Regions from separate parts of the Streptomyces sp. NPDC059787 genome, predicted to be linked through region 1. Evidence: riboswitches for the same ligand, from Rfam matches in the RefSeq annotation. Region 1 holds a riboswitch; each other region holds the start of a gene.
What was found. A riboswitch is a leader RNA that binds a small molecule or an ion and turns the genes downstream of it on or off. The one in region 1 is predicted to bind cobalamin.
Positions count from the first base shown of each region.

Region 2: it holds a riboswitch for cobalamin, as region 1 does, so the genes downstream of both, ACFV5H_RS07995 (energy-coupling factor ABC transporter permease) here and ACFV5H_RS16345 ((2Fe-2S) ferredoxin domain-containing protein) in region 1, are expected to answer to the same signal.
Region 3: it holds a riboswitch for cobalamin, as region 1 does, so the genes downstream of both, ACFV5H_RS08535 (prenyltransferase/squalene oxidase repeat-containing protein) here and ACFV5H_RS16345 ((2Fe-2S) ferredoxin domain-containing protein) in region 1, are expected to answer to the same signal.

Region 1 is NZ_JBHWHX010000014.1:144,774-147,027, reverse strand. It holds gene ACFV5H_RS16350 (superoxide dismutase) at 1-150, opposite strand, end outside; gene ACFV5H_RS16345 ((2Fe-2S) ferredoxin domain-containing protein) at 508-912, opposite strand; cobalamin riboswitch at 975-1,101, opposite strand; gene ACFV5H_RS16340 (ferric reductase-like transmembrane domain-containing protein) at 1,156-2,136, opposite strand.
Region 2 is NZ_JBHWHX010000006.1:123,946-126,199, reverse strand. It holds gene cbiQ (cobalt ECF transporter T component CbiQ) at 1-214, opposite strand, end outside; gene ACFV5H_RS08000 (energy-coupling factor ABC transporter substrate-binding protein) at 221-601, opposite strand; gene ACFV5H_RS07995 (energy-coupling factor ABC transporter permease) at 598-1,317, opposite strand; cobalamin riboswitch at 1,347-1,530, opposite strand; gene ACFV5H_RS07990 (ABC transporter substrate-binding protein) at 1,733-2,254, shown strand, end outside.
Region 3 is NZ_JBHWHX010000007.1:7,271-9,524, forward strand. It holds gene ACFV5H_RS08530 (endo-1,4-beta-xylanase) at 1-916, shown strand, start outside; cobalamin riboswitch at 1,018-1,157, shown strand; gene ACFV5H_RS08535 (prenyltransferase/squalene oxidase repeat-containing protein) at 1,270-2,254, shown strand, end outside.

The DNA of each region.
Region 1 (2,254 bases):
CGCCTCCGCGAGCTGCTCCAGCGTGTCGTTGGCCCCCTTGACGTACGCGGCGTGGTGCTTGTCGTGGTGCAGCTCGATGATCTGCGGGTTGATGACCGGCTCGAGCTCCGAGTAGTCGTAGGGAAGCTCCGGGAGCGTGTACACCGCCATGTCTGACATCCTCCGACGCTATTGCAACTGATGTGCAGTTGCACGCTACCAGCAGTAGCGGCAATTGTTGATCAGGCGATGGTTCTGGGACCGGTGTCGCCGGGACCCCGGCCGGCGTACGACGAATGGCGGCGCGGCCGGCCTCGCGTTCACCGCTCGGTCCCACCTCGCTGCCGCGAACTCCGGAGCGGTGGCGGCCTGTTCATCATGTTCGGTGCGGATGCCGGCCGTCGCCCCGTCCGCCGACCCGCAGGGCGAGAAGCCGCCGAGGCCCGCCACGTCGTGCAGGGCGGCGACGGACGCACGTGAGGCACAAGCCTCGTGCACGGCTCCTGTCCTCCCTCCGGCTCCGTACGGTCAGGAGGCCGTACGCCGTCGCGGCGGCGTGATGGCGTACAGGTCGAGGATGTCCGGCCGGGGTGCGACGCCCGGTCCGCCGGCGCGTGCCCAGGCGGCGATGTCCTCGGTCGCGTCCGGGTCGTTGACCAGTCCGAGCCAGACGGGCCGGGCGCCGGCGGCCCGTCCCTGCGCGGAGGGCTGGACGACGATGACGTTGGCGTGTTCGCAGGCGTCGAGGCAGGCGGACACCCGCACCGGCACCTGGGCGCGCAGACGTGCCGTCTGGGCCGCGTGGTCGACGCCGGTCACCTTGGGGCTGCCGCAGCAGCAGTCGCGGCACACGACGACGCGGCACGGCACGGGGCCGGCCGCCGCTTCGGTCCGCGCGTCGTCTGTCGTTCGTCCGGTCGGCGTTGCGGGCATGCGGTGCCGTCCCTCTCTCCGGGGAGATCCGCCCCGATGGTCCGTCGAGGAGGCGACCGCGTGAGTCTCCTGGCTCTCGGGTCGATGCTCGTCCCGGCCTTCCCACCCGCTGCCGGGCAGTGGCCCGTCGGGACTCGCTCGCCGATCACAGTGGCGGGACCGCACCGGATTCACACCGGCTTCCTCGTTCCGCCGTCGCCCTGTCGCCGGCCATCATCCCATTCCGGGGCGCCGTACCGGCCGTCAGTCCGTCTCCTGGGCGTGGGGGGCCGTCGCGGGCGGATGGGTCGGACGGTCCCGTCCGCCGTCACGGCCGGACACCACCACGGCGACCAGTCCGACGACGACGGCTGCGACGGCGACCCGTCCCGCCGCCCGCACCCACCACCCCGGCCGGGCCGCGTCCCCGCCGGGGGAGCCCAGCCGCTCGGCCCGTCGGGCCGGTCTCAGCAGACGCAGCAACAGCAGTACCGCGACCGGCAGTTGCAGCAGCCACAGGACGGTGCGCGGCCACTCCCCGTACCAGACGTTGGTGCCGTAGAGCAGCGTGTGCCACACGCTCAGCACGTAGACGACGATCACGAAGCGGTGCAGCCGGCGCCAGGTGTTCGCTCCGATGCGGTGCCGGACGTAGAACAACAGCCCGAGCGGGATCGCCAGGTACAGGGCGCCCTGTCCGAGCGGGATGGCGATCCTGCCGGTGCCGGAGTCGTACCAGCCGGGCACGAAGCTGTCGGCGAAGGCCACCCACAACCGTTCCGCCCAGTCCACCTTCGTCTCGTAGCGCACGAGTTCCGCCGCGAACATCAGCGCGTGCGCGAACATCAGCGCCATGGTCGTCAGGCTCGTGGTGCGGTGCCAGCGCTCCAGCACCTGCCGGGAGACCGGCAGCCGGGCGGGGCGCGGCCCCGACAGCAGCAGACCGAGCATGACCGTGCCCCACGCCCACAGCAGCCCCGACCAGCCGAACGCCTGGCTGAGCAGGTACATCCAGTAGGTGCCGGGGTCGTCCATGAACGGCATGACCGCGACGGTGTCCGAAGCACCCGATTCCATGCGCGCCCACAGGAGGGCGAACACGAGCGCCGTGACCACCACCGCCGCGGTGGCGTCGGGCAGGGCGGACCGCAGATCGCCGCGCAGAGCGACACGGTCCCCGGGAAGCCGTCGCCTTCCGGGCGGGGCTGCTGCCTCTTCTTCGTCCGGCCTCGTGTCTGACGTCATCAGGGGCCTCCCGGGCACGGGCCACCGCAGCGGCGGTGCGCATGTGGCGTGAGGCAACAAGTCTGAACTGAGGGGATGGTGATGCCCGAGGCGGTATCCGGCCAGACTGGCCGTGTAC
Region 2 (2,254 bases), on a different contig from region 1:
CCAGCGGCACCCGGTACGCCCGCCACAGCCGCCGCCCCGGCACCCCCGCCGGGCCGAGCAGCACCACGAGCGCCGTCACCAGCGTCAGGGCCGCGCCCGGCCACGGCGGCAGCGAGACGGCGAGCAGGGTGAGACCCAGCCCCAGTACGGCCTTGTCCACGGGATGACGGCGGCGCCAGCGACTGCTGTGCGCCGCCGCGTCGATCGGCAGCACGCGCCGTCAGACCCGTCGTCGTTCGGAAACGGCCTCGTCACCGGTGTCCGCGTCCGCACCCACCTCGGTCCGCGGCCGTGCCAACGCCCGCGCCTCCCCCTGCCGCCGCCCGCGCCGCAGCCCGAAGTAGTACGCGAGGACGCCCGCGCCGATCGCCGCCTGGAGGGCGAACAGCGCCGACTCGATCTCCCCGGACGGCGGTTCGTACAGCGGGGAGAACCACGGCTCGTAGTCCGGGTCGATCTCGGTGATCGCCGTCTCCGCCTCGGCGTCCGCGCCGGCGAACGGCTCCTCCTTGTGGTCGCCGAGCCCGAACACCAGCGGGATCACGGCGAGCGCGGCCACCAGCACCAGCAGCAGCGTGTTGATCTTCGCGTTGCGGCTCATCGGGCCACCGCCTCCGCCGAGTCGGACGGCTTCGCCGTCCTCCGCCCGGTCACCGACGTCACCAGCACGCCGAGCCGGGTCAGCTCCCCCTTGCTCGACTGCACCAGCATGCGCATCACCAGCACGGTCAGCAGCCCCTCGCTCACCGCGAGCGGGATCTGCGTCACGGCGAAGATGGAACCGAACTTGCCCAGCGCGCCCCAGAATCCGCTCCCCGGGTCGGGGAAGGCGAGCGCCAGCTGCACGCTCGTCACGCAGTACGTCGACAGGTCGGCGACGAACGCGCCGAAGAACACCGCCACCATCAGCGGCACGTCGTACCGGCGCAGCAACCGGTAGACGCCGTATCCGGCCCAGGGGCCGACGATCGCCATCGAGAAGACGTTGGCGCCCAGCGTGGTCAGCCCGCCGTGGGCGAGCAGCAGCGCCTGGAACAGCAGGGTGATGGTGCCCAGCACCGCCATGACCGGCGGCCGGAACAGGATCGCGCCCAGGCCCGTGCCGGTGGGGTGGGAGCAACTTCCCGTGACCGACGGCAGTTTCAGCGCGGACAGGACGAACGTGAACGCTCCCGACGCGCCGAGCAGCAGGGTGCTCTCGGGATGTTCCCTGACTTCACGGATGAGCGACCGGGCTCCGTGGACGACGAACGGCGCCGACGCGACGCCCCAGGCGACCGCGTGCGCCGGTGGCAGAAAACCCTCGGCTATGTGCATGGCTCAGCAGACCCTCTCCAGCACCTCGTGGATGGTTGACGTGCCTTGGCCGGTCTCCTGGCTGACGGGTACCACCGCCCGTGCTCCGCCTTCCCGGGTTCCGAAGAACCCAGTGGCTGCCCGTGAGGGCCGGAGCCGGACTTCCCGATCACAGTGGCGAGGGCCGCACCGGTATCGCACCGATTTCCCGTCACCAAGGCGTGGTGACAGTAGTGCCCGTTCCGGTCCGGTGACAAGCGGCCACAGGGGGCGCGCGGACGGCGCCCGACGGCTCGCACCCCGGCGCACACCTGCGCACTTGACACGAGCGGCACCGTCCGTCGGGGCGGAGGAGTGGGAGGCCGCCGTCCTGGGCAGTACCTTGCTGCAATTAATATGCAACAACGATTTTCGGGCAACAGGAGCGTGAGGTTCGATGACGACCCGACGAATACGGGGTACCGCCGCCGTGGTCGCGATGGCCGGTGCGGTCGCCGCCTGCTCGGCGCCGGGCGACGGCGGCGCGGACGGCGGAACGTCCGCCGGATCCGTGGTGATCGGGGTCCCGTCCGAACCGGACACGCTCAGCCCTCTGCTCGGCTACGGCAAGGACGGCAACTCCAAGATCTTCGACGGGCTCCTCGCCCGCGACGCCGACATGAAGCTGAAGCCCGCCCTGGCGAAGGCGCTCCCCGAGGTCACCGACGACGGCCGCACCTACACGTACACCCTGCGCGACGGCGTGAAGTTCAGCGACGGCGAGCCGCTGACCGCCGACGACGTGGTCTTCACGTACGACACCGTGCTGGACGAGAAGACCAACAACACCGCCAGGAGCGAACTGGACGCCATCAAGGAGGTCCGGGCCGACGGCGACGACAAGGTCGTCTTCACCCTCGACTACCCCTACGCCGCCTTCGCCGCCCGCACGGTGCTGCCCGTCGTCCCCGAGCACGTC
Region 3 (2,254 bases), on a different contig from region 1:
CGAGATCCACTCCTGGGACGTGGTCAACGAGGCGTTCCAGGACGGCGGCAGCGGCGCCCGGCGCAGCTCGCCCTTCCAGGACAAGCTCGGCAACGGCTTCATCGAGGAGGCCTTCCGCACGGCCCGCGCGACCGACCCGGCCGCCAAGCTCTGCTACAACGACTACAACACCGACGGCGTCAACGCGAAGAGCAACGCCGTCTACGACATGGTCAAGGACTTCAAGTCCCGTGGCGTGCCGATCGACTGCGTCGGCTTCCAGTCCCACTTCAACCCCAACTCCCCCGTCCCCTCCGACTACCGGGCCAACCTCCAGCGCTTCGCCGACCTCGGGGTCGACGTGCAGATCACCGAGCTGGACATCGAGGGCTCGGGCCAGGCGCAGGCCACCAACTACGGCAACGTCGTACGGGCCTGCCTCGCGGTGACGCGCTGCACCGGCATCACGGTGTGGGGCATCCCGGACAAGTACTCGTGGCGGTCGAGCGGCACTCCCCTGCTGTTCGATGACAACTACAACAAGAAGCCCGCGTACGACGCGGCGCTGAGCGCCCTGGGCGGCACCACCGACCCCGACGACCCGGACGACCCCGACGACCCGGGCACCCCGGGTGCCGGCTGCACCGCCACCTACACCACGGCGGAGCAGTGGGGCAGCGGCTACAACGGCAAGGTGACGATCACGGCGGGCAGCTCGCCGATCACCGGCTGGAGCGTGGACGTCACCATGACGTCCCCGCAGAAGGTCCTCTCCGTCTGGAACGGCTCACCCACCTGGGACAGCAGCGGCAACGTCATGACGGTGCGCCCCAGTTGGAACGGCTCGCTCGCGGCCGGGGCCTCGACCAGCTTCGGCTTCACCGTGAGCGGCGGCGCCTCGCCCCCGCCACAGGTCGGCGCCTGCACGGCTTCCTGACCCGGCCCACCCGCACCCGCGCTCCCCTTTCCGGGGGTGCGGGTGCGGTGCGCGTCCCACGATTGACGTGACCCTGCTCACCGAAGCCACCCCTGGCCCCTTCCCTACGGGCGGGTAGAGTGTCGGCGTCGTCATCACACCGTACGGGGGGAAGCCGGTGCAATTCCGGCGCTGACCCGCAACCGTGAACCGTCCGCCAGGGCGGTGAGCCGGACTGCCCCGCACGGTCCATGACCGGCTCACGTGCCCGGCGGACCCGCCGGCGCACCGGCACCGTCGAGGTATACGGAGCCGAGCCGCCGGGGTGTCCCGCGCTGCCCGGCTCCCCGCAGGGAAGAAGGCACCCGCCGATCATGAATGTTCGCCGCAGCGCAGCGGTCCTGGCCGCCGTCGCCGTGATCGGCGCCGCCACCCCGGCCGCCGCCGACACCACCCCGTCCCCGTCGCCGTCCCGGACGCTCCCCTCCGCCCTGTACGGCGACAGCGACCCGCAGTACGACGGCGTCTGGCGCCAGTCGCTCGCCCTGCTCGCCCAGCACACGGTCGGTGTCGAGCCGTCGAAGGCGGCCGTCGACTGGCTCACCGGCCAGCAGTGCGCCGACGGCTCCTTCGCCCCGTACCGCGCCGACACCGCCGAGGCGTGCGACGCGAAGACGATGGTCGACACCAACCAGACCGCCGCCGCCGTCCAGGCCCTCGCCGCGCTCGGCGGCCACGACGACGTCACGAAGAAGGCCGTCGACTGGCTGAAGTCCGCGCAGAACAAGGACGGCGGCTGGGGCTATGTGGCGGGCGGCGCCAGCGACACCAACTCCACCTCCGTCGTCGTCGGCGCGCTCGCGGCCGCCGGTGAGAAGCCGGCCGAGGTGAAGAAGGACGGCAAGTCCCCCTACGACGCCCTGCTGAAGCTGGCGCTGCCCTGCGAGGGCGACGGCGCGGGCGCGTTCGCCTTCCAGCCGGACAAGAAGGGCGAACTGGTCGCCAACGCGGACGCGACGGCGGCGGGCGTGCTCGGCTCGCTCGGTGCGGGCCTGGTCGTCGAGCCCGGCAAGGACGGCGCCGGGGAAGCGGCGTGCGAGAAGGCCGACGGCCCCGAGCAGGCCGCCGCCAACGGTGCCGCGTACCTCACCGACGCCCTCGCCGAGGACGGCCACCTCACCTCCGCCCTCGCCGGCGCCGAGGACCAGCCCGACTACGGCAACACCGCCGACGCGGTGGTCGCGCTCGCCGCACAGGGCGCCGGCGAGCAGGCCGGGAAGTCCCTGTCCTGGCTGGAGAAGAACGCCGCCGGCTGGGCGGCCCAGGGCGGCCCCGCCGCCTACGCCCAGCTGATCTTCG